DNA from 4 places in the Cytobacillus sp. ABV4_503 genome. Region 2 is predicted to be linked to each of the others. Evidence: predicted binding sites of a transcription regulator. Region 2 holds the regulator's gene; each other region holds the start of a gene.

Region 1 (6,460 bases), 4.8 Mb from region 2:
CCGATGCCTAGAACGGTAAAGCTTTCTTTTTCTTCCAGAGTATAATTTGCCATTTTCAAACCCATCCTTTTTTAATCATTTCAAATGATTTGCCCATTTGATAAGTTTATAATAACGTTAAATCATGTCAAAAAATGATACTGTTTAGGAGAAGCCGATGAAAAAAGTTAAACGGATCAATGTGATGATGCGGTATATCAATAACCGCGCCCATTTTACTATTTCTGAAATCATGCGGGAATTTAACATCTCCCGTTCAACGGCTATTAGAGATATTCGGGAAATTGAAGCCATGGGGATGCCGCTTGTCGCTGAAGTTGGAAGAGATGGTGGTTATTTTGTTATGAATAATTCTGTCCTGCCCACTGTCCGCTTTACCGATAATGAAATCAAAGCACTGTTCATTGCCTTTATGGCTACAAGAAATCAGCAGCTCCCCTATCTAAAGAGCCGTCAGTCTTTGGCTGAAAAACTGCTCGGCCTCATCTCAGAAAACCAGCAGGAAGACCTGGTTCTATTAAATCAAATCCTGCTGTTTGAAGGGACTAACCCCAATAATCCCGACCTGCTTGAACTGTCGGATCTCCCTCATCCGATGCTGGAAAAACTCATCCAAACCCTTCTTTTGGATAGCTATTTATTGATCACCATCAATGAAGAGAAGGGAATCAGGTCTTATCCAATTTATCTCTTGCACCTTTATCGTGAAAAAAGCATCTGGCTGATTGAAGGCTTTGACTTAAAGGAAGAAAAGAAACAAATTTTCCCCGTGGACAATCTCACCAATGTCGAACCATATCCTGTGAGCAAAAGAGCAAGCAGAAAAAACATTTTAGAAAAAATAAGCAAGCAGGAGGAAGTAATCAATATTGTCCTAGAACTCGGCCCACAGGCCATTGCCCAGTTCAAAAAATACCATCCTTTAAAAGTATCCATTTCTTATACAAATCCTTACCAAACAACAGCCGTTCTAAAGACATTTATTAATGTCAATAATTCAGAAGAGCTGACCGAAATGACCAATTGGCTGCTTTTCCTCGGAGGGGATATCAAGGTCAGGGAGATGCCGGAAGAAATCTTAGAAGGTTTGCAAGAAAGATTAAGTTTATTCTGTCCATAAGAAGAGTAAGATAAAACCTGCCAATTTACCAGATCTTATAGAATTACAAGGCACAATACGAAAATTAGACATATCATCCAGGTGCCCATTAAGAGTCTCATTGTCTGTTTGGCACTTTGAATGGCATACCTCAACATAGTCATGGCTGGAAGGATTTCTATGTGGAAGCAGCGAATCTATAACATGGTGTCTGACTCGAACTCTTTAAAGTATGGGGAGGCACCAAGGTACCAGAAAATTGCTTTCAGGGGGATCACATGATTGAATTCAGAGAAATAGACAGGCATAATTTCCTCGATGTCATAGATTTGCGTGTAGCAGAAGAACAGAAGTCGTTTGTCGCGCCAAATGTGTTTTCGCTTGCACAGGCAAAAGCCTTTCCGGAATGTATTTGCTTAGCGATTTATTATTTTGATGTGTTAGTGGGCTTTACGATGTACTGCATGGATTACGATGATAAGGAATATTGGATTTACCGCCTGATGATTGATGCAAAGCATCAGTCAAAAGGATACGGGAAAGCGGCCATGGAGAAGCTGATTGAGCGGATTAAGCAGGATCAGGAGCATAAGGTGATCTATTTAAGCTTTGAGCCTGAAAACAATCTGGCGAAGGGGTTGTATGAAAAACTGGGCTTTGAAGCAGATGGCAGGGTAATTGATGGGGAAATCGTTTATAAACTAACGTATTAATCAAAAGAGCTCCTGCTGAGGAGCTCTTATTCATGGAGGTGGACCAATTGTTGAAAAAAAATAAAACATGGATTATATTCTTCATAATTTTTATTTTGCTGATTGCGGGCCTGCTAGATCTTAAGTATCAAGGTCTGTTCTTTCAGCTGCTGCCAGAATCCCTTCAATCGAAAATTACAGGTGCCTAATCCGGGGATCAGGCACTTTTCATTCATAATTCCACTTATTTCGGTAAAGGCCAGTCCCCAGTTCAGATCACCAGCTGTCTGGTTTCCGTCCCTTTATTCTTCCCTTCCAATCTCCGGTAAACGAATGCAAGCAGCGCCGCTGGTATCGTACAAACCACCATTCCCATAAACGCGTATCTTGGTTCCATTTCATATAAATACCCGCCAAAAATCGTGAAGATGGCTGTGCTCCAGCTAAGTGCCAGGGCAGAATATACCCCTTGTGTAATTGGCACCTGTTCATGCGGAACGTATTTAATTAAATATTTCATAAAGGCGTAATGTGCCATGGCAAATGAAAAGGCATGCAGTGTCTGGGCAACCGCAAACATCATCACATGCGGAAAGGCAAATACGAGTATCCAGCGTGCGGTTGAGCCCAATGCTGCCAATGCCAGTAATGAGCCGATTGAAAATTTGCGGAAAGTCCGGTCGGCAATGAAAAAGAATAGAATTTCTGTAATCACGGCAATGTTAATGATCAGGCCGATTAAATATTTTGGAGCCTGAATTTCCTGCAAATAAATATAGCCATAGTTGTAATAAGAAGCATGTGCTGCCTGCAGTAAAATGACTATGACGAGCACCAGGCCGAATTGTTTGATGCTGAATAATTTCATTATGGCCCCTTTTGCCTCGCCGGCATTTGGCTTTTCAGATAAAACTGCAGGCGTATTCATGAAACCGAGACTTAAAAATACCAGAACGCCGAGCAGAAGTGCCCAGAATATGGCTTCGTCCCCAAGTGCCCCTGTGAAGAATGTCAGAATCATGCCGGATACGACGAATCCGATCGATCCCCAGGAGCGGCTCCTTCCGTAATCTCTTAATTGCTTACTCTGTACGAGAATGCCCGCAGCACTATCCAATGCAGGCATCAAAGCAGGGTAAAAGAAATGTAAAAACAGCGTTACCAATAGCAGGCTTGAAAAAGAATTGGCCGGGATATAGCAGAGAATGGCGATCAGTGTGCCGATTCCCATCCCGTTAAGCAGGGTTTTACTGCTGAATTTTCCTGATAAATAGGGAAAGGCAAAGAGTGTAGAAAGTCCCCGTATAGCCAAACCTAGACTCATGATCAAACTCGCCTGTGAAACGGTCATTCCTTTTATATGAATCAGCCACCCTGTCCAATAGGGCAGAAAAACGCCCCATGTCATAAAGAAACTGAAAAACTGTCTGCCCATCCAGCTCTGTGTATTCATTAAGTATCCCTCCGATATTTGCATGATATCAGGAAGATTCGTACAATAATATGAGATATCTCATATTCTGAGGTGGAGAATGGAAATTTATAAACAGGAAAAAAGGCAGCAATACCTGGAGAAACACTCCATTTCGCATTTATTTTCTTCTCCGATTGAGGAGTTTATGGAAGTACGCGAATATAAGCGGGATGAGTGGATTATTCGCGAAGGCATGAGGCCGGATTACTTGTATTATGTCATCGAGGGAAAAGCTAAAATTTACGTTACGTATCAAAATGGAAAGGTTTCCTTGATCAATATCATTAATGTCCATGATTATATCGGGGAAATGGAACTATTACATGAAGTGTACTATACAAAGGGGATTCAAGCCTCAACGAAGACGATCTGTTTTGCGATTCCTTTGCATCACTACCGCTCAAGGCTGCTTGAAGATACGACCTTTCTGCGCGAGCTCACCAAGTTTTTAAGTGTGAAAGCCACAAAAATGGCCGAAAAGTATTCACAGAGTCTTTCCTTTCCGCTTGAAAACCGGCTGGCGGATTTCATTCTGCAAACGGCTGATGGGGATGTTTATAAAGAGAAACATGTAACCGTCTGTGACTATTTAGGGGTATCTTATCGCCACTTATTGCATGTTCTTGTGCAGTTTTGTGATAAAGGGTACCTGCAGAAGGAAGGGCGCCATTACCATATTCAGCAGACAGACGCTCTGCACAGGCTTGCTGATGTGCTGAAGAATGAGTGATTTTTATTCAGAAATTCAATAGAACAGAGAATTACGGGCAGGACAAGGCATTTATACAGAAACTATGATCGGGACAAACTGGATGAATCCCGGGAGAAATTATTAAATAATGATAAGTGCCAGCCCCTGTTTATGCTGCAGCTTATAGGGAACAGTGCTTTTATAAAAAGTTTGAGCAAAGACTTGCACGAAATCAAAAATATTGATATATTTTTATTGTGAAGTATTTCACAAATGATTATATCAATTATTTTTTGTGATTAAATGTGAACTAATTCACAATTAGAAAAAACGAAATTAGAATGAGTGCAATTTTTTTTACGAAATCATGTGAAGTATTTCACAAATAGATATTGGGGGAAATCAAAATGAATATAACATTGGGAAACAAAATAGTACTAGTAGGTAATGGAGCCGTTGGATCAAGTTATGCGTATGCGTTATTAAATCAAGGCTTATGTGATGAATTAATCATTGTCGATTTAAATGAAGAGAAAGCAAAAGGAGATGTCATGGATCTAAACCACGGCATTACCTATGCCCCATCAGCTATGACGATTAGATATGGTTCTTATGAGGATTGTAAGGATGCCGCTCTCGTAGTAATTTGTGCAGGGGCGGCACAAAAACCCGGAGAAACCCGCCTGGATCTCGTAAATAAAAACGTTAAAATTTTCAAATCCATTGTAGAGAGCATTATGGAATCAGGATTTAATGGCATTTTCTTAGTGGCAGCAAATCCAGTCGATATCTTATCTTATGCAACCTGGAAATTCTCCGGCCTGCCTAAAGAAAGAGTTATTGGGTCTGGAACTATCCTGGATTCTGCTAGATTCCGTTATTTATTGGGCAAGGAATTTGATACAGCAGCCGTTAGTGTTCATGCGTATATTATCGGTGAACATGGCGACTCTCAATTTCCGGTATGGAGCTTCGCAAATATTGCCGGAACCCCAGTGGCTGAGAGGTTAACAGAAGAAAGAAAAGAAGAGATCGCTGTCCAGGTCCGGGATGCTGCATATGAAATTATTAACGCAAAGGGTGCAACCTACTATGGGATTGCCATGGGGCTGGTCCGAATAACAAAAGCCATTTTGCGAAATGAAAATGTAGTATTGCCGGTTGGCGCACTGTTAGAAGGAGAATACGGCCATCGTGATGTCTATGTCGGGATTCCATCTGTGATTACCAGAAACGGTGTGAAGAACATTGTGGAGCTGTCACTGACCGAGGATGAAAAAAGGAAGCTTGCCAAATCTGTTCAAACCTTAAAAGACATTCAGAATTCAGCATTATAGCGAGTTGACATCCTAGACCAAAGGGGCAGATCATATGTTAGTGGAAACGTTCAATCCTTTTCATAACCTGGCAGTTTCATCCCTTGTGGCAGCCATCCCGATCCTTTTATTTCTGCTTTGCCTGACGGTATTAAAAATGAAGGGTATCCATGCAGCGCTAGTAAACTTAGCTGTTACTTTTTTTATCGTACTTATTATTTTTAAATTGCCCTTCGGAGAAGCGGCGGGAAGTGTTATTCAAGGTGCTGCGGCAGGAATTTGGCCGATTGGCTGGATTATTGTCATGGCTGTATGGCTATATAAAATTTCGGTGGCATCCGGCAAGTTCGATATTTTGCGCGGAAGCATCGCAGGGATTTCCCAGGACCAGCGCATTCAATTTCTGCTGATCGGATTCTGTTTTAATGCCTTTCTCGAAGGCGCTGCCGGCTTCGGCGTACCGATTGCCATTTGTGCCGTGCTGTTAGTGTCACTGGGCTTCAAGCCTTTACAGGCAGCGATGCTCTGTCTCATCGCAAACGGTGCCTCAGGCGCCTTTGGTGCGATTGGAATACCGGTCGGCATTGTCGATACGTTCGGTATTCCAGGTGTCACATCTATGGATGTGTCGATCATGACAGCTCTGACACTGCCGATTATTAACTTTACCATTCCCTTTTTATTGATATGGCTCATTGACGGATTTAAGGGAATCAAGGAAGTATTCCCAGCTATCCTGATCACAGCTGGGGTTTACACCGTCACACAAGCAATCATTACCGTATTGATGGGACCAGAGCTTGCTGATATTATTCCTTCCTTATTAGCAATGGGTGTATTAGCGTTATTTCTGAAAAAATGGAAACCAAAGAATATCTTTTTGCTCAATGGGAAAGAGTGTCAATTTGAACAGCATTCCTTAGGTGAAATTGTTAAAGCATGGTCACCTTTTTATCTATTGACCCTATTTATTTTAATATGGAGTTTTCCGGCATTTAAAGGTCTTTTCGCTGAAGGGGGCCTGCTGGAGTTCACAGTCATTAACTTCGGTATACCCGGATCTTCTCTTAGTGTCAGCATCAGCTTAATTGGAGCAACAGGCACAGCGATCTTATTGGCAGGCTTGACAACAATCGCAACGACAAAATGTATCAATATGGGTGAAGGCTTCAAGCTTCTCCAAAAGAC
Region 2 (8,237 bases):
TGAACCGCCGAAGCTGGATTCCAAAGACGTAGAACGTGTTTTAAAGGTGAGCGGTCTCGAAGATATTAACTCAGAAAAGGTCCAATCTGCTTATCAAAAAATCATCGATGATGACAAATATGAAATAAAGGCAAGCAGCGTCCTGCCCAAATACAATTCAAAATCAATAAAAATCAGCACGAAGGCAGCCAACATATCCATCTGCCCGCAAGACCTGAGATATGTCAAACAAGTCCATTTTGATGGCAAGCGTTACCTGATGATCGAGGTGGAAGAAGATACCGTGATTGAAGGCTTCACCATGATTCCCGAAACATTTGGCGGGGGTTCGGATAAAGAATAAATAAAAAAAGGAATTCCCGAATAGGAATTCCTTTTTTGTTTGAGTTATAAGCATTTTAGGGATCAGCGGGACATGTAACCTGTCCCTATGTTCTGGAGGAAGATACTTTAAAACGTTGGATTCAACGCTTTAAATTACATCATGCCGCCCATTCCACCCATACCGCCCATATCAGGCATTGCAGGGCCAGCATTTTCTTCCGGCTTGTCAGCAACTACTGCTTCAGTAGTTAAGAACATAGCTGCAACAGATCCAGCGTTTTGAAGAGCTGAACGAGTTACTTTAGTTGGGTCAACGATACCAGCTTCGATCATGTTTACCCACTCGCCAGTAGCAGCGTTGAAGCCTGTTCCAACTGCTTCGCGCTTTAAGCGGTCAACAATTACAGAACCTTCAAGGCCTGCATTGTGTGCAATTGTGCGTACAGGCTCTTCCATCGCACGCAATACGATGTTGATTCCTGTAGCTTCATCGCCATCAGCCTGGATAGCAGCCACTTTGTTGTATACGTTTAGAAGGGCAACTCCACCACCGGAAACGATGCCTTCTTCTACAGCAGCACGTGTAGAGTTAAGGGCGTCTTCGATGCGAAGCTTGCGCTCTTTCAATTCAGTTTCAGTAGCAGCACCAACTTTAACCACGGCCACACCGCCAGCTAGCTTAGCCAGGCGCTCTTGTAATTTCTCGCGGTCAAATTCAGAAGTAGTTTCTTCCATTTGAGTGCGGATCTGGTTCACACGGCCGCCGATTTGCGCGCTGTCTCCAGCACCTTCAACGATCGTAGTGTTTTCTTTTGAAACAACCACTTTAGAAGCGCGTCCTAAAGAGTCGATTGTAGCAGATTTAAGGTCACGGCCTAACTCTTCAGTGATTACTTCACCGCCAGTCAGAATCGCGATATCTTCAAGCATAGCTTTACGGCGGTCACCGAAGCCAGGAGCTTTTACTGCTACCGCGTTGAAAGTTCCGCGAAGCTTATTCACTACCAGTGTAGCAAGTGCTTCACCTTCAACATCCTCAGCTACAAGCAATAAAGGCTTGCCTTGCTGTACAACCTGCTCAAGTACAGGAAGGATTTCCTGGATGCTTGTAATCTTCTTATCAGTGATTAAGATATAAGGGTTTTCAAGAACCGCTTCCATCTTATCAGAATCTGTAACCATGTATGGAGAAGCGTATCCGCGGTCGAATTGCATACCTTCTACTACATCAAGCTCAGTTGTGAATCCTTTAGATTCTTCAATTGTAATAACGCCATCGTTGCCAACGCGCTCCATTGCTTCAGCAATCAGCTGGCCAACTTCATTGTCAGCGGCAGAGATTGCAGCAACCTGTGCGATGGATTCTTTATTTTCAATTGGCTTTGAAATAGCTTTTAACTCTTCAACAGCTGTAGAAACAGCTTTTTCGATTCCTTTGCGGATGCCCATAGGGTTGGCGCCTGCAGTTACATTCTTAAGTCCTTCACGGATCATTGCCTGAGCAAGAACAGTTGCAGTTGTTGTACCGTCACCGGCAACATCGTTTGTTTTGCTTGCTACTTCAGCAACAAGCTTTGCACCCATGTTTTCAAAAGCATCTTCAAGTTCGATTTCTTTTGCGATTGTCACACCATCATTAGTGATTAATGGAGAACCGAATTTCTTCTCAAGAACCACGTTGCGTCCTTTAGGTCCAAGAGTTACTTTTACCGCATTTGCAAGGGAATCCACACCGCGAAGCATCGCGCGGCGAGCTTCTTCACTAAATTTAATCTCTTTAGCCATTGATAAAAACCTCCTCAAAAATTTTAGCTTTATCTTTTAATAATCTTCGCTTGATGGCGATTAGCCAATTACAGCAAGAATGTCATTTTCGCGTAAAATTAAATATTCTTTGCCTTCGTACTTCACTTCAGTACCAGCATATTTTGAGAAGATGATACGGTCGCCGTCAGCAACCTCAAGGTCAACACGCTCGCCATTTTCAAGAACGCGGCCAGTTCCCACAGCTACAACTTTACCTTCTTGAGGCTTCTCTTTAGCAGTGTCCGGCAGTACGATGCCGCTTGCAGTTTTTTCTTCAGTTTCAACAAGCTCGATAATGATTCGATCACCTAGTGGCTTTAACAAGTGAAACAACCTCCTCAAATAATATGTAAATATTTTTATTTATTAGCACTCTCTCTGTATGAGTGCTAACACAATTATTATATTAATGAATCTTATATCTATTTGCAAGGGTGAAGCTTAAATTTTTTAGAAAAAATTTCATCCGCCGATACACGCTATTTTTCGACACAGACAACCACTTAAGTATACTTCGAAGCTCTTCACTTTAAACATGGTATTTTGCTGCTTTGATGCTGATATTTGAAACCCGCTCCTTTTTAAGAGTACAATGGCTTTAGGACTTGTTTTCCAACATTCAGATTAAGGAGTATAACATTTTGAAGAAGGAATATTGGTTTATATTAATAGCTTATATTGCTATGCAGCTGTCCAGTTTGTTTGGCGTTCCGCTTGTGTTATTTATTGCAGATGCCCTTGGACAGAATCCCGAAGACATGCAGATCCTGGCTGTAGCCTACTGGCTTGTCATCAGTTTTACAGTCACACTGATCATTACGCTTCTATTATTAAGAAAAGAGATGAAAAGAGGCCTGGATAGGGATGCATCTCCCGCAGCAAGCTCAGTGGGCTGGGCAATAGGCGGCATATTTTTGGCCCTGATCGCTCAAGCCACCGCTGCAAGCATTGAAAATATGATTGGCATTGAAATGGGATCTGAAAATACGCAGCAGATAATCCGGATCATTGAGGCATCGCCAATCGTTATATTAATCAGTTCGGTCATCGGGCCAATCCTTGAGGAAATCGTCTTTAGAAAAATTATTTTCGGTTCTCTCCATAAGCGCTTCAACTTCTTCCTTTCGGCCCTGATCAGCTCAGTCATTTTTGCACTTGCCCATTTTGAGCCTGAACATGTACTGCTGTACTCGGCAATGGGGTTCACCTTTGCCTTTTTATACGTCAAGACGAAGCGGATTATTGTGCCGATTTTTGCCCATGTGGCGATGAACACCTTTGTTGCAGTTATCCAGCTGAATCAGGATAATATGCAAAAATGGTTAGAAGAAATGGAAAAAATGCAGAGCTTTATCAGCTTTTTCTAGCTTAGTGGAATGCTGTGCAGAGTTTTAAATTTACTGGGGGATTTTGATGAGAAGCACACCTTTGTTTTCAGGCTTTATTTACATCCTTCTCGGATGCCTTTTCACCTTTATAGCAATACAGAATATCCAGCGTGAAGAAACCTGGGGTTTCTTTACTTATTTTCTGATCATAATTGCCACATTCGATTTTGGCACCGGTCTGCGGATGGTTGGCCTGCATTTTAAATTGAAAAATAAAATGAAAAAATGAGCCCGCAAAAGGCTCATTTTTTTACACTTCTTCAGGATAATTTTTCAGAAAATAAACCAGTGACTGCAATTCCACTGCCAGATCGATATGATGGATACGAATCGAGGCTGGCACAGTGAGCCTCGCAGGTGTAAAATTTAGGATTCCTTTTATTTTCGCATTCACCATCCGATCGGTAATAGACTGGGCAGGCGGTGCCGGCACTGTTAAAATTGCCACCTGAATATTATTATTTACAATAACTTCTTCAAGGTCATCCATATGATGGACCGGCACATCGCCGATTTTCGTGCCAACCTTACTCTCATCAACATCAAAAGCTACTTCTATTTTAGTATTATTATTTTTAAGAAAATTATAGTTAAGAAAGGCTGTTCCTAAATTGCCTACCCCGACCAAAGCTACTTTAGTCAGCTCATCCTGGTCAAGAGTCTTCCGAAAGAAGCTCAGCAGGTAATTCACATTATACCCATATCCTTTTTTCCCTAACGCACCAAAATACGAAAAGTCGCGGCGGATTGTAGCAGAATCCACTTTTACCGCCTCACTCAATTCTGCTGAAGAGACTCTTTGTTTGCCTGATGAGTGAAGATTTTTTAGAAAGCGGTAATATAAAGGCAGCCGTTTAGCTGTTGCCTGCGGTATCTTAATTGGTTCATTGGCCATTCGTCCATCCCCATTTCTTATGATGAATTAACTTCTTTTAAAGTCTCCATTTTTTCCGCCTGTTTTCTCTATTAAAAAGGTTGGCCCAATCACCATTCCTTTATCTACAGCCTTGCACATATCATATACGGTCAGAGCACAGACCGAAGCAGCTGTTAACGCTTCCATTTCCACACCCGTATTTCCCTTCGTTTTTACAGAAGCAGTAATGATAAGAACATACTCTTCCGATTCCGCTTTCCATGAAAATGAAATGTCCACACCCTTTAGCGGCAGCGGATGGCACATCGGAATAATGTCCCATGTTTTCTTGCTCGCCATAATGCCTGCAGTTTGTGCAACAGCGAGTACATCCCCTTTTTTCATGGAGTTGGATGTTATCTTCTCGTATATCTCCTGATTAACAGCAATACTTGATTGAGCGATGGCTGTCCGTGACGTCTCAGGCTTATCGCTGACATCCACCATTTTTGCCCTTCCCTCTTGATTAAAATGAGTAAAATCCGCCATTCAAAACACCTCTCTTCAAAATCATACACTATTTTTCTGTTACTTTGTATGTGCATTGTATGGTTCCTCACATATTTATTTGCCTTTTGTCTTGATTGAATGCCCTGCAGAAGGGCTTATAGTCCTGTCTCCTTTATTGCCGAACATATATGAATGAGTTACACTTACTCTATACCCGAGGTGAAAGAACATGATACTATTACAAGTCAATCAACTGGCGAAAAATTTTGGCGCTGATCCCATTTTAACCAATATAAAGCTTGAAGTACAAACCAGGGACCGGATTGCGCTAGTAGGGCGCAATGGTGCAGGAAAGTCCACCCTTTTGAAAATTATTGCCGGACAAATGACATATGACTCCGGTGAGATTTTAAAGCCAAAGGAAGTTACAATTGGCTATCTTGCACAAAATACCGGCCTGGAATCAGATTTATCCATTTGGGATGAAATGCTGACTGTTTTTAGTCATCTGCAGAAGCAGGAAAAACAGCTTCGCAGCCTTGAAGAACAAATGGCAGACCCTGATATCCTAAATAACTCTGATGCCTATGAACGCATCTTAAAAGAATACGACAAGCTTCAGGTTGATTTCAAAGAAAATGGCGGCTATCAATATGAGGCAGATATCCGTTCCATTCTCCACGGACTCAACTTCAGCTCAATGGGCTATGACACTAAAATTTCATCATTGAGCGGCGGACAGCGTACCAGATTGGCCCTTGGTAAACTTTTGCTGACAAAGCCTGATATCTTAATACTGGACGAGCCTACCAACCACCTGGATATTGAAACATTATCATGGCTCGAACAATACCTGCAAGGATACAATGGCGCCATTCTAATCGTTTCCCATGACCGCTATTTCCTTGATAAGGTCGTTTCCCAGGTTTACGAGATTTCCCGCCGCCAAATAAGAAAGTATCCTGGCAACTACAGTTCATATCTGGATCAAAAAGCCGCGAATTTTGAAAGAGAAATGAAGGAATTCGAGAAACAGCAGGAAGAGATCGCTAAGCTGCAGGATTTTATCCAGCGAAACCTTGCCCGGGCCTCCACAACCAAAAGGGCGCAAAGCCGCAGAAAGCAGCTGGCAAGAATGGAGGTGATGGACAGGCCGCTTGGAGACGAGAAATCGGCTTCTTTTGGCTTTGACATTGAACGGCAATCTGGCAATGAGGTTTTAAATATTCATTCTCTTGCTATAGGCTATGAAAAGAAAGTGAGCGGAAATATTTCACTGCGACTGGCAAAAGGAGACAGCATAGCACTTGTTGGGCCTAATGGTATTGGCAAATCCACTCTGCTTAAAACCATCATCAAAAAAATCCCTTCTTTTTCTGGGGAGATTCAGTACGGTTCCAATGTGATAATTGGCTACTATGACCAGGAACAGGCGGAACTCACCAGCAACAAAAGAGTCCTGAACGAATTATGGGATGAATACCCTCTTAAACCGGAAAAGGAAATTCGGACAATACTTGGGAACTTTCTTTTCTCTGGTGATGATGTTCTTAAAACTGTTTCAACACTGAGCGGCGGTGAAAAGGCTCGTCTTGCACTTGCGAAGCTTATGATGCAGAAAGCCAATTTCTTAATCCTCGACGAGCCAACAAACCATTTGGACCTGGATAGCAAAGAAATTCTTGAAAATGCATTGATTGATTATCCCGGAACGATTCTCTTTGTATCTCATGACCGATATTTTATCAACAGAATCACAACAAAAGTAGTTGAACTTTCCAGTAGTGGTGCAACAGAGTATCTTGGCGATTATGATTATTATGTGGAAAAAAAGCAGGAACAGGAGGAATTGCTTGCACTTAATGAGCAAGTTGAATCCTCTCCATCACAACCTGTTAAGCAGGACAAAAATAATTATCAGCATGATAAAGAAGCCAAAAAGCTCGAACGACAGCGAAAAAGAAGAATGGGAGAAATTGAAGAGCAAATAGAAGCATTGGAGAAAGCAATTGATATGAATGATCAGCTTCTCTGTGATCCGAATGTTTATCAAGACCATGAAAAAGTGATGGGCATTACAAATGAAACTGATCAAGCAAAAGCAAAGCTGGAAGAGTTGATGGAAGAATGGGCACTTTTAGCTGATGATTAATAAAGGAAAATTCATAACTTTTAGACTGGTAGAATAGTCACTGCCAGTCTTTTTTATTATCCACAGAGATAAACACAAGAAAAACGCAGTTATATATACTCTCCACAGACTTTTCCACATTATCCACAAAACGAACTGATTTTATCCACATAATCAACATAAAATTCTGAAATAAATGATTTTATCCACAGAAAAAGTCCCCTCTTCGGTCGGGGACTTTTTACTAATTTATTTATCATTGTGGATAGTGATGTCTAAACCGGGATTGGCATTTAAATCAAGGCCGGCGAATTGTCCTTTTTCGAACAGCACACTTCCTGCTGCACCAATCATCGCTGCATTATCTGTGCATAAAGATAATGGAGGAATAATAAGCTTTATATCCGCTTTGCCCCCAAACTTCTTTTCCAAAGAGGACCGAAGTCCTTTATTCGCCGCAACTCCGCCTGCGAGCAGCAGCTGCTTCACCCGATATTCTTCAACGGCTCTTTCTGTTTTCGTTACTAAGACATCAATAACACTTTCCTGGAAGCTTGCGGCAAGATCTTCCGGCACAATGGCCTCACCACGCTGCTCAGCATTGTGAACAGTGTTGATAACGGCAGATTTTAAGCCGCTGAAGCTAAAGTCGTATGAACCTTCTTCCAGCCATGCTCTCGGCAGCTGAATCGTTGGGTTCCCTTCATGAGCGAGTCTGTCAATGTGAGGACCGCCTGGATATGGCAGATTTAATGTCCGGGCAACTTTATCATATGCCTCTCCTGCAGCATCATCCCTTGTCTCTCCAATCACTTCGAAATGGCCATGCTCCTTCATATAGACCAGTTCTGTATGTCCGCCAGAGACTACCAGGGATAGTAATGGAAATTCCATTTCTTCAACCAATCGATTGGCATAAATATGTCCAGCAATATGATGCACGCCTACAAGAGGAATACCATGAGCAAAAGCAACCGCTTTAGCGGCATTAACCCCGATCAGCAGCGCGCCTACAAGGCCAGGTCCTTCAGTCACAGCAATTGCTGAAAGATCAGAATATGTGATGCCAGCCTTATATAATGCTTCTTCCAGCACTATCGTTATCTGTTCAACATGATGGCGGGAAGCTATTTCCGGAACTACTCCTCCAAAACGTTTATGGCTCTCTATTTGGGATGCAACTATATTGGCTGAGATTTCACGGCCATTCTTAATGATGGCA
Region 3 (8,237 bases), 2.1 Mb from region 2:
CAGGTTGCGGATGGGTGTCCCATTAGTCGGCCCGTGGTCTTCAAGGCTTCTGAGATCAAGGTGAGTATCCAGCTGGAGTATGCCGATTTCTTTTTCCGGCTCCAGTTCTTTCAGGCCGCTGACGAGCATGGCTGTAATGGAGTGGTCTCCTCCAATCGCAATTGGAAATGAATCAGGAAATTGTTTCCTTATATCTTTCATTGTCTGTTTGATATTGGAATGGCATTGCGGAATATCCGTGAAATGCATTTTTACATCGCCAAGATCTGCAACCTTCATCATTTGAAGATCACTTTCAAAATCCAGATTGTACGTGGAAAAGCCTTTCCAGGATCTCCTGAATGATTCAGGGAATTCAGAGGCTCCAGATGCGCTTATGGATGAGCGGGAAAGAGGGACACCGAAGAGCACGACATCCCATTTTTCTTTTTTCAACTCCTCTTCCCTCTGGATTTGGCGAATCCATTCACTCACCTTTACGTCAGTTCCTAATTCGGCTTGCGGCCAGAAGAACCCGGGAGGATTTATTGTTGGCAGCATAAGCTTCCTCCTTTAACGACCACTTTCCCATTTTTAATCACTGTGTCTGTATGGTTCATTCCGTAATGATATTGCATTTGCATGTAGTTCGGGACATTAAGCATAAGCAGATCAGCCTTTTTCCCGGCTTCAATACTTCCCACTTCTTTTGCCCTATTGATGGCATGTGCTGCATTAATTGTAGCGGCAGTAATGGCTTCTGCCGGAGTTAAACCCATGTGCATGCAAGCGAGATTCATCATAAATGGCATGGAGCAGGTTGGCGAAGAGCCAGGGTTGCAATCGGTTGATAATGCAACCGGCACACCTTTATCGATCATCCGGCGGCCCCTGGCGGCTTCAGCCATCAGGAAGAATGCTGTCCCTGGAAGAAGCACACCGATTACTCCCTTTTCAGCCATCATTTCCATGCCTTTATCAGATGCTCTAAGCAGATGATCTGCAGAAATGGCACCAACTTCTGCGGCAAGCTCCGCCCCCTCATAAGGTTCAATTTCATCGGCATGGATTTTCGGAGTCAGGCCAAACTTCTTCCCTGCTTCCAGCAGCTTTCTTGACTGTTCCGGGGTGAACACGCCTCTTTCGCAGAAAATATCGTTGAATTCTGCAAGCTTATCTTCCGCAACTTTCGGCAGCATTTCTTCAATGACCAAATCAATAAAGGCATCTGGATTCTCTTTGTATTCAGCAGGTACTGCGTGTGCACCCATAAAGGTGCGGACAACATCTACCGGATGCAGTTCATCCGCTTTCCTGGCTGCAATCAGCTGCTTGCGCTCTGTTTCCCAATCAAGGCCATATCCGCTTTTTGCCTCTATTGTGGTTACTCCGTGTTTAAGGAAGCGATCAAGACGGACAAGGCTCGCTTCTACTAATTCCTCTTCAGTTGCTTTTCTGGTCATCGAAGTGGTGGCGTGAATTCCGCCGCCATTGTTCATAATTTCCATATACGTCGCCCCGTTCAGGCGCATATTGAATTCCTCTTCCCTGCTGCCAGCATATACGAGGTGTGTATGCGGATCAACCAGTCCTGGAAGGAGGACTTTTCCTGTGGCATCAATGATTTCAGCTTCCTGAAGCCGGCTTTGATATTCAGCTTCGAGTTCCGCTGTTGTACCAGCCGATTTGATCCTTCCTTCTTCAATCCATACCGCCCCGTCTTCAATAATGTGAAGCTCGCTCATTTTTTCTTTTGTCAGCGGCTGTTTGGAGCTGCCCTTTAAGGTGATCATTTGATTTGCATGTTTGATAAAAATAGGTTTTGAGTGCATTTTGTGCTCCTCCTTAAAAAATGGAAGTTCCAATCCGCTAAAATCACGGATTGGAGGTCTTCCTCATTGAAGATATTAGTGGTTATTTGCAAGTTTAAGAGTTTTCTTTGCTGAATTGAGTGGCTTCTTTGCAGATTCGAAGTTTTCTTTGCTGATTTTTCGTTTTTATTTGCAAAGTTCATAAAATACTAGAGAAAACTTTTATTTCATCATTGGAATGTTTACGCCTTTTTCTTTTGCTGTTTTGATAGCAAGGTCATAGCCTGCATCTACATGGCGTACGATCCCCATTCCAGGATCAGATGTGAGGACACGTTCAAGGCGCTGTTCCGCTTCTTTCGTGCCATCTGCAACGATGACCATGCCAGCATGGAGGGAGTATCCCATTCCGACACCGCCTCCATGGTGGACGGAAACCCAGCTTGCTCCGCCCACCGCATTGATCAGTGCATTAAGGATTGGCCAGTCTGCCACTGCATCACTGCCGTCCTTCATAGCTTCTGTCTCGCGGTTTGGAGATGCAACGGAACCAGAATCGAGATGATCGCGGCCTATAACGACCGGTGCTTTCAATTCACCTTTTGCCACCATATCATTAATGATTTTTCCGAATTTGGCGCGCTCCCCATATCCAAGCCAGCAAATTCTTGAAGGCAGGCCCTGGAATTGGATTTTCTCCTGTGCCATCTTGATCCATTTGCAAAGGTGTTCATTATCTGCAAATTCACGCAGAATCACTTCATCTGTTTTATAAATATCTTCAGGATCTCCTGATAATGCTACCCAGCGGAAAGGCCCCTTCCCTTCACAGAATAACGGACGGATGTATGCAGGCACGAATCCAGGGAAATCAAAAGCATTCTCAACACCTTCGTCTTTTGCCACCTGACGGATATTGTTTCCGTAATCAAATGTGACTGCACCCTTCTTCTGCATGTCGAGCATAGCCTGAACATGGACGGCCATGCTTGCTTTTGATTTCTGAACATATTCAGCAGCATTTTCCTTTCGCAGAACAGCTGCTTTTTCTAAAGAATAGCCGATTGGAACATAGCCATTTAAAGGATCATGTGCAGAAGTCTGGTCAGTCAAGACGTCCGGGATGAAGTTCATTTCAAGCATGTTTGGCAGAATTTCAGCTGCATTACCTAATAGACCGATAGAAAGCGGACGGCCTTCCTGCTTTGCCTCTTGTGCTAATTTGATTGCCTCTTCAATTGAATAAACCTTTGTATCCAGATATTTCGTTTCAAGTCTGCGGTCAATGCGGTGTTCATCCACATCAATGGCAATGCAGACACCATCATTCATTGTTACTGCAAGCGGCTGGGCGCCACCCATTCCGCCAAGGCCTGCGGTTAAAGTAATAGTCTGTTTCAGTGAGCCGGAGAAGTGCTGTCTGCCTAGCTCTGCAAATGTTTCGTAGGTTCCTTGTACAATTCCCTGGCTACCGATGTAAATCCAGCTTCCGGCTGTCATTTGGCCATACATCATCAGGCCTTTCTTATCAAGCTCATGAAAGGTATCCCAATTTGCCCAGGCAGGCACAAGATTCGAGTTGGCGATTAATACCTTCGGTGCATCTTTATGTGATTTAAAAACGGCAACCGGCTTTCCGGATTGGACAAGAAGTGTTTCATCGTCTTCTAATTCATGCAATGTTTTGACAATCGCGTCATAACAATCCCAATTTCGCGCTGCCTTTCCGATCCCGCCGTATACAACCAGCTCTTCAGGGATCTCTGCAACCTCTTTGTCCAAGTTATTCATCAGCATGCGGAGTGCTGCTTCCTGAATCCAGCCCTTAGCATGAAGCTCACTGCCTTGATAGTTTTTTATTTCTCTTTTTGTTTCCGCTTTCATTGTTATCCCTCCAATGTTATCTCATATTTAGATTTTATAATGGGAACTATCTGAAAAGTATAATAATTAAGTTTGATTTTTTGTAATTTTGTTAGATTCTTATAATGTTTTTTTCGATTTTTATATAAATATTAGTATTTTTATAATTAGAACAAAAATAAACCCCCGGTTAAACGGAGGTTTTATGCATGCTCTTTCTATATTGATTTGGCGGCATTCCTTTAATTTTACTAAAAACTTTATTGAAATATTGCTGATTGCGAAAACCGCAGACAGACGCGATTTCCTTAATGCTTATTTCTGATTCCATCAAAAGCTTGGCAGATTGCCTGATCCGGGTTTCATTAAGCAGCTCCCGGAACGACTTGCCGCATTTTTTTGCGAGCGTGGAGCTGATATAATTCGGGTTTCGGTCTGCATATTCAGCTGCCCTTTCAAGAGTAACCTCAGGGTCCCAGTAATTCGTTTCTATATAGAATAAGACTCTGTCAGTAAGTTCCAGCTTCAGCTTTTTATCAGAGCGTATGGTTTCAAAAATAAGGGAAATAAAGCTAATCATTTCGTTAATCACCCGGTAGATCAGGGGGGAATAAAGGATAGTCTGGAATAAACGCAGATATTCTTTCTCCATATCCCCGTCTGCCAGCCGGAAAGTTTTCATATGCCTGCGAATTTGCGCAAGGATACTGGTCAGTCGAATTCTGATGAGACCTGGTTCCGGATAGGGGTCCTGCAAAATAAGGAATTCCTTGTAAAACCATGACTTCAGCGCTTCTAAATCAGATTGATTCAGGAAATCAATCCATTTGGTCTGTTCCTCGGGGGTCAGGAATGGATCAATTGATAGCCATTTAGGCAATGATTTCTCCTCAATTACCTGATTAAATCCCCTGTAAAAAGTTAACTCCATCAGTTTCCTGTTTGCAAGATAGTAGCTTCTGACGGTTCCGCTGTCCTCCTTGCCCGTATAAATGCTGATGGCGATTTGTTCTGCTGACGTCTCCTGCCAATCTCTCATAAATCTGAGGCCCTCCTCTTTCCAGGCCACATCAGATTTTTCAGCCAAAATCAAAATCATATCACTCAAAATAAATGAGTGAACTGTTTTTTGAAAAGTATAGCTTTCAAGAAATTTATATAGTTTTGGAAGCTCCAGCGGATTTTCAGTCTTTATTCCAATAGATACAAATGGTTCTGCCGAATCATGACCTTCTAAAAATAAGTCCTGATATTTGAAGTCTTTTTCAGCTTTCTGAATGGAGTTTTGTTCAGCAGTCCGATTATTCATCTGATTACGTCTATGAATCTTTCTCGCTGATTTTAATAAAGTATCTGCAGAAATTGGCTTAAGTATTAAATCGGATACACCCATGTCGATGGCTCTTTTTGCTTGTGAAAAGGTCGCTTCCATTGTTAAGGCAATCAAATCCGGCCCTATGATCTGAATGGTTTTAAGGAAAGAACTATAACTTTCTTCATTTATCAGATCAAGTTCAAAAATCAATAGGTCTGGCTGAAAAGTTTCAAGCTTATAAATAAGCCCTGATTCATTTTGGGCGGAATCTACTTGCCATGCGTTCATTGATGATTTAAGAAGCCACTCTATGCCTTTCGTATCGTACTCATCCCGATTGGCCACAAGTACTTTGTACATGCTGCCACATCCTTTTTTAATTCTATTATGAAATAGTATTTTGGCAAATGTAAAGAAATTATCGTGAAAATCTCAGAAATAGTAGACAAGTTATGATGCCCTTCCTGCATATCTATATAGGGACAACCAATTAGGAAGGAGTATGAGCATGCCTTTTCTTGTATTAAAGAAACGCAGCATTATTGCATTTGTCATCATATTTTCAGTAATCGTTTCTGCATCAGTATGGTTTTTTTCAAAATCTGATAATTTGACAGTATTCAACCAGACGGAGGGCGAAAAAGTCCGGGAAATTCATATGGTTACAGGAGAATTTAAAGCCAAGCTGCCTGATGGCAGAGAAATTGAAGCTTATCGCTGGGATCCTGGAACTATATTTCTTGAAAAAGGTGAAAAGGTAAATCTGAAGATTTGGGGAGTTAATGGAATGGAACATCCATACATCATTGAAGGAACTGATATTAAAGGTGTGGTAAAAAAAGCAGAAGAAACGGTGGTCCCTCTTCAATTTGATAAAGAAGGCGTTTACCGTCTGGTGTGTCTTACTCATCCGGATAAGGATAATAGCGGACCAATGATTGCTTATATTGTAGTAGACTAATGCGAAAAGCAAAAGCACCGGATAATCCGGTGCTTTTCTTAACTGTCTAGCTCCAGCGCCTACCCCCTCGAGGTCACAAGCTTGTCTAGTTCCGGCTCCTAGTGACTCGGGGTTATAAGCCGTTTCCTTCCAGAAGGAAGAACGCCTTCTTACAGGAACCGTCTTATGCCTGTCGTCCCTGGGCAGTCGCCTCCACATTTCGGGCAATCCTTTCAAGAAAGCAAAGGTCGCCTTTCCGGAAGGCTCGTCTTGTGCTTGAGGCCCGCAGGACAAGGAAGGCTTCGTCAGCATAATCATCGCACGACCAAAAGCGGCAGCTTTTGGGAGGATGCGGGTCATGCAGACGTTGCCACGGGACGTGGCGTTCTTAGTCTGCGTTCCTTCGTGGGTAAGGCGCTTCCCCTTTTCTTCTTACCTCCCAATAAACATCTGTGTCCAATAGTGGCCATAGTATCCGCCCTGTGCGTATCCCACTCCGATTTCTGTGAAATTGGCTGATAGGATGTTCTTGCGGTGACCCTCGCTGTTCATCCATGCTGTTACAACTTCCTGAGGTGTTTTTTGACCTGCAGCAATGTTTTCTCCAGCGGTTCTGTAAGTAATTCCAAAGCTCTTCATCATATCAAACGGGCTTCCGTATGTAGGAGAGTTGTGATCGAAATAATTCTTGCTGATCATATCCTGAGATTTGTATCTTGCCACTCTCGCAAGCTCCCAATTTGATTTTAATGGCTTTAACCCATACTTTGCCCTTTCCTGGTTTACAAGCTGAACTACCTGCTCTTCAACACCGGTAGTGGCTTTTGATAATGTAGGGATATTCACCTTTTGCCCAGGATAAATGAAGTTTGGATTTGAAATCTGCCCGTTGGCATTTATGATTTCAGGAACTCCCACCTGATACTTCAGGGCGATCTTCCACATTGTGTCCCCTGGCTGAACGGTATGTACTGTTGATGCTTTTGCATCGAAATTGAATCCAAAGACAAGTGCGACAGACAACATTAGAATGAATGAAAGTTTTGATAGTGTTTTCATATTTATATTTAATCAAAATCTCTTATTCTATTAAACAGGTAATTGTTGGCGCTGATTGTAAGAATTTCATGATTTCCTCTTTATTCTTCTTCTAGTGGGATTTTCAATATATATATAACAGTTCAAAAGTACGAGTGGTTTTATAGTACACATATGCATTATTAAATATAGATTTACTCTATTTCACAATACGTTCAAAAAGTTTGTGATTTATTTCACATTATCTCTGTTATATTGAATGTATAGTTAAGTTGTAATAACTGTTATACACATTGATTATATGAGGTGAAGGAATATGGAAAGTTGGAATGGCTTTAAAAAAGGAATCTGGACACATGAAATTGATGTTAGAGACTTTATTTTAAAGAATTACTCACCTTTTTTTGGGGATGAATCATTTTTGGAGAAGCCAACAGAAGCTACTACTTCATTATGGGAACAAGTGATGGATCTTACGAAAATGGAACGTGATAATGGCGGAGTGCTCGATATGGACACAGAGATCGTCTCAACCATCACCTCACATGGTCCTGGTTACCTGGACCAAAAAAAAGAAAAAATTGTGGGTGTGCAGACTGACCGTCCGTTTAAGCGCTCTCTTCAGCCATATGGCGGAGTCAGAATGGCTGTGGCAGCTTGTGAAGCATACGGCTATGAAGCCAGTAAAGTGATGGAAAAGATATTTACAGATTACCGCAAAACACATAACCAAGGCGTGTTTGATGCTTATACCGATGAAATGAAACTTGCCCGCAAAGCCGGCATTATTACAGGCCTGCCGGATGCATATGGCCGAGGCAGGATAATCGGTGATTACCGCAGGGTTGCTCTTTATGGAGTTGACCGCTTGGTTGAAGCCAAAAAAGCGGATTTGAAATCAACCTCAAGTGTGATGACGGAAGACAATATTCGCCTTAGAGAAGAGATTTCAGAACAGATAAGGTCTCTGAAAGAACTGAAGCAGCTGGCAAACAGCTATGGTTTTGATATTTCAAAGCCTGCAGAAAATGCTCTCGAGGCTTTCCAATGGCTGTACTTCGCCTATCTTGCAGCCATCAAAGAGCAAAATGGAGCAGCTATGAGCCTTGGCCGTGTCTCGACTTTCCTTGATATTTTTATAGAAAGAGACATTCAGAAAGGAATGCTTACCGAGAAGGAAGCCCAGGAACTGGTCGATCACTTTGTAATGAAGCTGCGCCTTGTCAAATTTGCGAGAACTCCTGACTATAATGAATTATTCAGCGGTGATCCTACATGGGTTACAGAGTCC
Region 4 (8,237 bases), 4.7 Mb from region 2:
CTTTTTCGAGCTGGAGATATCCGTAAGCGGAAGAAGCTTCTTCTCTGTTACATCCTGTTGAATCGCGCTGACATAATGGCTGTAGTACATATATAATTCATCAAATGTCTCATCAGCGAACATGCCAACTGTTTTGCTGGCAATATCTTTGATTTCAGCAAATGCTGGCTGGTCTGCAACGGCAACGATATCCAGAATGACGTTCATATTGCGCTTTTTGAAAAAGTCGCGGCCAACACGTCCGATCGCAATGATTGCATATTCATCCGGTGATTTATGGCGCTTTTGAATCGTCTGGTAGACATTCCGCAAAACGTTACTGTTATAAGCTCCCGCAAGTCCGCGGTCAGACGTGATTACCAGGTAACCAGTTTTCTTGACAGGGCGGCTGGTCAGCATTGGATGTGATACATCCTTGCTTCCCAAAGCGATGGATGCCGTAACTTCCTGGATTTTCTCCATATAAGGCACGAATGACTTTGCATTCATTTCTGCCTTATTCATTTTCGCAGCCGATACCATCTGCATTGCTTTAGTAATTTGACTCGTTTTCTTCGTAGAAGTAATACGATTTTTTATATCGCGTAATGATGCCACAGGTTCTCACCACCCTTATACAAGTTTGTCAGAACCGAATTGAGCTGCTTAGATGGGGAGCACTTCCCCATCCAGGCAATCTCCATTATTCGGATACTGCGAAAGTTTTCTTAAAGTCGTTAATCGCAGATGTCATATCGTCATCAGAAGGAAGTTCTTTAGTAGTCACGATATGGTCTAACAAATCTTTGCGGTTATGGTCTAACCATGAAAGGAATTCAGATTCGAAACGACGAATATCCTGTACAGGAATGTCATCTAAGAAACCGCGAGTTAGAGCGTAAAGGATTGCAACCTGCTTCTCAACTTTTAGCGGCTTGTTAAGATCCTGCTTTAGAACCTCTACTGTACGGGCACCACGGTTAAGTTTAGCCTGTGTTGCTTTATCAAGGTCAGAACCGAACTGGGCAAATGATTCAAGTTCACGGTATGAAGCAAGGTCAAGACGCAGTGTACCTGCAACCTTTTTCATTGCTTTGATCTGTGCAGATCCACCTACACGTGATACAGAAAGACCTGCGTTGATCGCCGGACGTACACCAGAGAAGAATAGGTCTGACTGAAGGAAAATTTGTCCGTCAGTGATTGAGATAACGTTTGTTGGAATATATGCAGAAACGTCTCCTGCTTGTGTTTCGATAAATGGAAGCGCAGTGATTGAACCTGCACCTTTCGCATCGCTTAGCTTAGCAGCGCGCTCAAGCAAGCGGCTGTGCAAGTAGAATACGTCCCCTGGATAAGCTTCACGGCCTGGAGGACGGCGCAATAGCAATGAAAGCTCACGGTAAGCAGAAGCTTGCTTTGTTAAGTCATCATACACAACAAGAACGTGCTTGCCGTTGTACATGAACTCTTCACCCATTGTTACACCAGCGTAAGGAGCTAAGTATAGCATTGGAGCAGGCTGTGATGCAGATGCTGTTACAACGATTGTGTAATCCAGGGCACCTTGCTTACGAAGTGTTTCTACTGCATTACGAACTGTAGATTCTTTTTGTCCGATTGCCACGTAGATACATACCATATCCTGATCTTTTTGGTTCAGGATCGTATCGATTGCAACGGATGTTTTACCTGTTTGACGGTCACCGATGATTAACTCACGCTGTCCGCGGCCGATTGGCACAAGAGCGTCAATCGCCTTGATACCTGTCTGAAGCGGCTCGTGTACGGATTTACGATCCATAACACCTGGTGCCGGGCTTTCAATTGGACGTGATTTAGTTGTGTTGATTGGTCCCATGCCATCTACTGGCTGTCCAAGAGGGTTTACTACGCGGCCGATCAGTTCTTCACCAACCGGTACCTCCATGATGCGGCCCGTACGGCGTACTTCATCGCCTTCACGGATTTCTGTAAATGGTCCTAAAATGATAATACCGACGTTATTTTCTTCAAGGTTTTGTGCCATACCCATAACGCCGTTTGAAAATTCAACAAGTTCTCCAGCCATGACATTGTCGAGGCCATGAGCACGAGCGATACCGTCACCAACAGAGATAACCGTACCTACATCACTCACTTGAATTTCCGACTGATAGTTTTCGATTTGCTTTTTTATCAGCGCACTGATTTCTTCAGCATTGATGCTCATGAGTTTCACCCCTATCTACGAATCTTAGCCTAATAATTGACGTTCAAGACGCTCTAGCTTCCCGCGCAAGCTGCCGTCGAAAATCCGGTTTCCGATTCGAAGCTTGATGCCGCCGAGCAAGTTAGTATCAACTATATTGTCAATACGAAGTGATTTTTTTCCAACCTTAGCTGCAAATGACACAGATAATGCTTCCTTCTCTGCTTCAGTCAGCGGACGAACAGTGTATACTTTCGCATCCGCAATCCCTTTTTTATCATTCGCAAGGCTTATAAAATGATCTGCCACATCAGAGATATGATCTTCGCGGTGGCGTTCAATTAATATCATTAACGTATTTAGTACAAACGTGTTCACAGATGCAAATGCGTCTTTTAAAATCTCTTTTTTCTTCTCAATTGAAAGCTTTGGAGATTTCAATACAGACTTTAAATCTGAGTTATTCGTTACTACTTCTTTCACTGCACGAAGCTCTTCTTCCATTTGGTCAAGAAGCTGGTGTTCATTCGCAAGCTGGAAAAGAGCCAACGCGTAGCGCTTTGCTACTGTGGAGCCCGTCATCGCTTTTCTCCTGCCTCTTGAATGTATTCATTGATCAGCTTTTCTTGATCAGCTGCGCTTAATTCCTTCTCAATAACCTTGGAAGCAATTAGGACAGACAATGAAGCGACCTGCTCGCGGATAGCGGCAACCGCCTGTTCTTTCTGCTGCTCGATTTCAAGCTTAGCAGATTCCTTAATGCGTTCAGACTCAGTGCGGGCAGCCGCAATGATCTCCTCGCGCTGCACGTCGCCTTGTTTCTTCGCATTTTCGATAAGGCCCTGTGCTTCTGTACGTGCTTCTTTTAAAAGACTTCTTTGCTCTTCTAAAAGTTTTTTTGCTTCTGTACGGCTTTCTTCTGCCGCTTGGATTTCACTGGCAATGTGCTCTTCACGCTGCTGCATAATGCCCATTAAAGGACCCCACGCGAATTTTTTCAGCAATGCCAACAAGATGATGAACATGATCAGCTGGTACAAAATGTCCCCGCCGTTAAAACCGCCGCCTGCAGCGCCTAATACTAGACTGTTTGTTAACACCCTCGATTCACTCCCTTCAAGAGTTGTTCCACTTATGAAACGGAGTCATATGCATGATTCCGAATTAGTTTTACGGTAAAAAAACATAAAGGAATGGCGAAGGTTCATGGAATGATCTTCGCCATTTAGAACGATTGGTACAGTATTAATTAACCGCCGATAACCATGAACGCGATAACAACGCCGATGATCGGAACAGCCTCTACTAACGCAACCCCGATGAACATTGTAGTTTGAAGCATACCGCGAGCTTCTGGCTGGCGAGCCATACCTTCAACTGTTTTTGATACGATAAGACCGTTACCGATACCGGCACCTAGTGCTGCTAAACCGATTGCAATTGCTGCTGCTAAAAGACCCATTATTGAGTTCCTCCTTAAATTGTATAAAAATTTATTTGTTTAAAATGTTTTGTCCATGAAATGAACAGGTATATATTAATGGTCATGACTCACTTTGTGTGCCATATAAACCATTGTTAACATACAGAAAATGAATGCCTGGATAGATCCGACAAAGATCGAGAATCCTTGCCATACAAGTGTCGGCAGGATTGCTGCAAGCATTCCGCCTACACCGGCGTGAGCCAGTCCTCCGACAAGCAATGTCAGCAGGATTTCACCTGCATAAATATTACCGTATAGACGAAGTCCCAACGTCAGAGTGTTTGCAAACTCTTCAATGATTTTCAATGGGAACAAGAAAGGCATTGGCCTGATAAAATCACGGCCGTATTCTCCTACTCCTTTAAGCTTTACGCCATAGTAATGCGAAAGCCCAACAACCATTGCCGCTAATGTTAATGTGATAACAGGATCGGCTGTTGGCGATTTCCACCATAAAGTGTGATCATAAGTGATTGCGAACGGAAGTCCGAGCATGTTTGAAACAAAGATATACATGATCAGGGTTAATCCAAGGATATGGAATCTTCCGCCTGTCTTCCAGTCCATCGTGCTGTTAATGATATTCTTAACAAAATCCATAATCCATTCGAAGAAATTTTGCATCCCCGTTGGTTTCATGGCCAATCGACGGGTTGAAAGCAAAGCAATAATGAAAACAACAGCACTTGCCACTGTAATCATCAGTACGTTTGATAAGTTAAAATTCAATCCTAAAAAGTCCACTATAGGAGCTTCATGATGCAATAGTGTTCACCTCTCTTCCCGCTATTTACGTAATTGAAAAGATTGAAGAAAATAATCTATCATAATGACAATATAGGATGTCATTAATCCAAATACCACACTGATCAGATGCAGCTTATCAGGATATTCCAAAGCGATCATGACAGCAAAAACTGCTGTAGCCATTCTGGATACCGTTCCAAGTGAACGCACCTTCTCGCCTCTCTCGACTGCCTCTCCAAACTGCAGCGCCTTTCGTGATATCAGCCACAGATTGAACAGACTCAAGCCTGTACCAAAGATCAAGCCCAGAAAAATAGATTGATATGGTGTAAAACCCCAGCCGAGAACGTATACAGACAACAAAAGGAATATGTATTTTCGCTGTCTTTGAAAAGTTACTTTGATTTCCGGCATGATGTTCATTCTCCTGTGAAGAAATGTTGGATTAAGCGAAGCATGGCGTATATCCCGGCGCCCAGTCCAATGAACAAGCCAATTAATAGGAATAACGGCTCTGTTCCTGCCTTGCTGTCAAACCACCTTCCGGCGAAAATGCCAATGAGCGTGGAACCTACTAACTGAGAAAGAATGGCGGACATTAAGGCCATCGCCTTAAATGGGTTGCGGTCATTTTGACGCATAAAAACGCATCCTCCCTTAAGAGAATGGTAAGTGGGTTTTGAGGCCATAATTAATCACATTAACATCATGCAGAAGTGGGAAATATGTCTGCAAAAATATTTTGAAAACCCTATCATCTTTTACCCTTTGTAAGCATACAATAGGGCTTTGTCAATGTCAATGCGTTTGGAGTGAAAAAGTTCACAAACAAAAAGGTAAAAATATGGTATGTTCACATATTTATCACATTTAAATTTCGGATTTCTATTGAAAAAGGAGCGAGTTTCTGCATCGCTCCTGAAAGCGCTTTATTCTTAGGTCTCACCTGCTTAGCCAGCTCTTGTTATTAGCCAATGGTTCCGGGTCCCCAAGCTGCCCATCCGGTCTCACAAAGAGATAAGTTTCAATCCAATCTTCCTTTCCGGCTTTTTTGGCAAATACCTTTGCAAGGTACAGCCCTGGCCCCGGAAGCTTATTTGCAGGAATTTCCTGCAGCAGCTGTCCTTTGCCAGCATTTCTTTTCCAGTCCAAAAATCCCATGAACCGGAGGCTTTCCGAATCAAACAAGGCAATTCCGAACTCTTCTGCTCCGCCAGGAAGATACACTTCATAGCGATACGTGCCCGGCTTATCTCCTTTGCCCAGCCCGAATCCCATAACCCTTGGATAATCCGGCTCCTCAAGCACATACAGATATGGAATCCTGATGGTTTCGGCACCTGCCTTCATCAGCAAGTACCCATCATGGATTTTTTTCTTTAAAAGAGTAGGATCTGCAGACATTTTGATTTCCGCCTTTTTCTTTTCACCCGGGTTAAGTTGAAACGCTATGGGCATTTCCCAATTGATGCCTTGGTCTTTATAGGGTACGGAAAAGGAATAGGTCTGTGTTTTTTCACTTATATTTTCAACCGTTATAAAACTGCTGTGTTCATGCAGCCTGTCCGCGATCTGAAATTTCCCAAATTGCAGTGAAGCCGGGAGGACAAGCGTTTCTGCTTTCAGCGCTTGATCAAGCTGGATTCTGCCTGCTCCCTGCTCATAAGTTCTATATGTTTGTCCTTCTGTATTCTTAAGAAGCATAGCGGTGTTCATAAGTGCTGCCTTAATCTGTTCCGGCCCCCATTCAGGATGAGCCTGTTTCAGGATGGCACACGCTCCTGCAACATGCGGAGCGGCCATGCTCGTCCCCTGCAGCGGCAGGTATCCGCCAGGAATGGTGCTATTAATGGCGACTCCAGGAGCCACAACATCCGGTTTGATTTCCCATGTGGATGTTACGGGTCCCCGTGAGCTAAAGTCAGCCAGTATATCTCTTTCTTCTATTATATTTGTCCGGGCAAGGAGTCTTCCTTCATTAATAAGCTTCTTAAGGCCCTCTCCTTCTTCCTTTGATACCGCCGCAACCGGAATTGGAACTCCACTGTCCAGATTGCCAAAGAACCTGCCTTTTGTATTATTAAAAATAATAATCCCTTCTGCTCCTGCTTCCATAGCATGGACGGCTTTATCTGTAAAGGTTAGTTCCCCTCTTTCCACTAATACAATTTTCCCCTGGGCATTTTTCAATTCATCCTCCTGCCCCAGTCCGCCATAGGTGATTTCATAGGAACGGTCAAATTCCCAATCCTTTGAGCCCTGCAGTAAATCAAGACGAATTTCCCGCCCGCCTAAGCTTAAAAATGGCACCTTTATTGTTGGTGTAGAGGCTCCTACAGAAATGGCCTTCGACGCAGTGCCCGGTGAACCGACCGTCCAAATATTTGGGCCCGAATTGCCCGATGAAGTGACAGCCGTTATCCCTTTTTCAACTGCTTTATTCAGGGCCATGCTTATTGGAAGGTCAGGTCCGTTTACGTTATTTCCCAAGGAAAGGTTTAACACATCAACTTTATCCTTTATTGCCTGTTCGATGGCAGCTATCACCTGTTCTGTTGTTCCGCTGCCGCCTGGTCCGAGAGCCCTGTAGGCGATAATGGTTGCTTCTGGTGCGACCCCCTGAATTCTGCCATTTGCAGCAATGATTCCCGCGACGTGAGTGCCGTGCAGTGTGCCTTGTCCCCCGGCAGCCTTTGTTTCCATCGGATCCTTATCATTATCCACCAGATCACGTCCGCCGCCATAGCTCCTTCGTAAATCGGGATGATTATAATCGATGCCGGTATCGATTACGCCTACTTTCACACCTTTGCCTGTGAGGCGCTGATTATTTCTATCATAAAAGCCTCTGGCATTAATGCCGCCAATCAGCTTGATATTATCATCTGAATGAACATGATAGGTATTAACCGGTGAAACAGAAGATACTGACTCTATCTTTTGCAGTCTTTGCAATGCAGATTGCTTTCCTTTAACTGAAAAGCCGTTTAATGCCTGATTGAATGTATGCCTAATTTCCAGATCAGGATTGTGGTCTATCATTTTTTTCATTTCCTGTTCATTCTTCGCATCCTTTAGTACTACAATAGCCACTTTTTCTATATCAGTTGACTCTTTCGGAATAGGAGGGTGTGAAAGTGTCCGGGCAGAAACAGGAGTTTGGCTCAAATACAAGGATATTACTGTAATGATCAGTAAGAATTTTTTCATTAGAAAACCCACCCTCTTTTTGTTTTAGGGTGGGCTGATTAGGTACCTTGTATGCGTAAATCGATATAAAATAAACGGCTAGTTCAAGGATTCATAAACAATATTAGCTACTTCCTTAGAAAGAGCGCCAGTGCTGCGGTATGATCCGCTTGGTAAAGGGCCATTGTTTTGTTTGTTTGTCAGCAGGATAATCTGCAGGTTTTCCTCTGGATCTATAATAACCTGGGTTCCAGTAAAACCAGTATGGCCAAAGGCTATGTCAGAATAATGATCTCCCATATACCAGCTTTTATCCAGCTCCCAGCCATATCCCTGGCCAAAGCGCTGAGGTGAGGTAAAGATATCAATCACTTCTTTATCATACATTATGGTTTTTCCATAAGTTCCGCCATTTAACATGGTCTGGCCCAATACGGCAAGGTCCCTTGCTGTTGAAAATAAACCGGCATGGCCTGCTATTCCTTTATTGCCATAGAAGCTATTCCCATCATTAACTTCTCCTACCAAGGTGTAATTTCTCCAGTATTTAAACATATCCGGGCTTTCTTCAACATAGTACCCGAAATTAGGGTCATCAATCATTTTATATTCATATGGATTCCCCCAGGAAGTAGCTGCAATTTT

What was found. Region 2 encodes Rex, which represses fermentation and respiration genes when NADH is low (regulators of the CRP and FNR family bind a similar motif). Its sites were predicted from a motif close to TTGTGAAATATTTCACAA; they were not measured.
Region 1: a site for Rex is predicted at 4,212-4,229, ahead of ACXAD1_RS24060 (L-lactate dehydrogenase). Genes of this name have one in related genera too.
Region 3: a site for Rex is predicted at 7,171-7,188, ahead of pflB (formate C-acetyltransferase). Genes of this name have one in related genera too.
Region 4: a site for Rex is predicted at 5,214-5,231, ahead of ACXAD1_RS23315 (AtpZ/AtpI family protein). Genes of this name have one in related genera too.

The regions. Positions count from the first base shown of each region.
Region 1 is NZ_JBSWTH010000001.1:4,827,592-4,834,051, reverse strand. It holds gene ACXAD1_RS24090 (GyrI-like domain-containing protein) at 1-53, opposite strand, end outside; gene ACXAD1_RS24085 (helix-turn-helix transcriptional regulator) at 158-1,120, shown strand; gene ACXAD1_RS24080 (GNAT family N-acetyltransferase) at 1,378-1,812, shown strand; gene ACXAD1_RS24075 (hypothetical protein) at 1,863-2,000, shown strand; gene ACXAD1_RS24070 (MFS transporter) at 2,063-3,244, opposite strand; gene yeiL (transcriptional regulator YeiL) at 3,324-3,995, shown strand; gene ACXAD1_RS24060 (L-lactate dehydrogenase) at 4,364-5,293, shown strand; gene ACXAD1_RS24055 (L-lactate permease) at 5,328-6,460, shown strand, end outside.
Region 2 is NZ_JBSWTH010000001.1:2,403-10,639, reverse strand. It holds gene ACXAD1_RS00075 (DUF4317 domain-containing protein) at 1-343, shown strand, start outside; gene groL (chaperonin GroEL) at 478-2,109, opposite strand; gene groES (co-chaperone GroES) at 2,170-2,454, opposite strand; gene ACXAD1_RS00060 (CPBP family intramembrane glutamic endopeptidase) at 2,772-3,497, shown strand; gene ACXAD1_RS00055 (YdiK family protein) at 3,544-3,747, shown strand; gene ACXAD1_RS00050 (redox-sensing transcriptional repressor Rex) at 3,769-4,413, opposite strand; gene moaC (cyclic pyranopterin monophosphate synthase MoaC) at 4,441-4,923, opposite strand; gene ACXAD1_RS00040 (ABC-F family ATP-binding cassette domain-containing protein) at 5,114-7,036, shown strand; gene tsaD (tRNA (adenosine(37)-N6)-threonylcarbamoyltransferase complex transferase subunit TsaD) at 7,265-8,237, opposite strand, start outside.
Region 3 is NZ_JBSWTH010000001.1:2,113,610-2,121,846, forward strand. It holds gene ACXAD1_RS10615 (agmatinase family protein) at 1-540, opposite strand, end outside; gene hutI (imidazolonepropionase) at 525-1,811, opposite strand; gene hutU (urocanate hydratase) at 2,013-3,674, opposite strand; gene ACXAD1_RS10630 (helix-turn-helix domain-containing protein) at 3,844-5,328, opposite strand; gene ACXAD1_RS10635 (cupredoxin domain-containing protein) at 5,477-5,929, shown strand; gene safA (SafA/ExsA family spore coat assembly protein) at 6,341-6,967, opposite strand; gene pflB (formate C-acetyltransferase) at 7,263-8,237, shown strand, end outside.
Region 4 is NZ_JBSWTH010000001.1:4,672,857-4,681,093, forward strand. It holds gene ACXAD1_RS23280 (F0F1 ATP synthase subunit gamma) at 1-597, opposite strand, end outside; gene atpA (F0F1 ATP synthase subunit alpha) at 683-2,191, opposite strand; gene ACXAD1_RS23290 (F0F1 ATP synthase subunit delta) at 2,216-2,752, opposite strand; gene ACXAD1_RS23295 (F0F1 ATP synthase subunit B) at 2,749-3,270, opposite strand; gene atpE (F0F1 ATP synthase subunit C) at 3,420-3,632, opposite strand; gene atpB (F0F1 ATP synthase subunit A) at 3,708-4,421, opposite strand; gene ACXAD1_RS23310 (ATP synthase subunit I) at 4,443-4,817, opposite strand; gene ACXAD1_RS23315 (AtpZ/AtpI family protein) at 4,823-5,044, opposite strand; gene ACXAD1_RS23320 (S8 family serine peptidase) at 5,346-7,613, opposite strand; gene ACXAD1_RS23325 (serine hydrolase) at 7,692-8,237, opposite strand, start outside.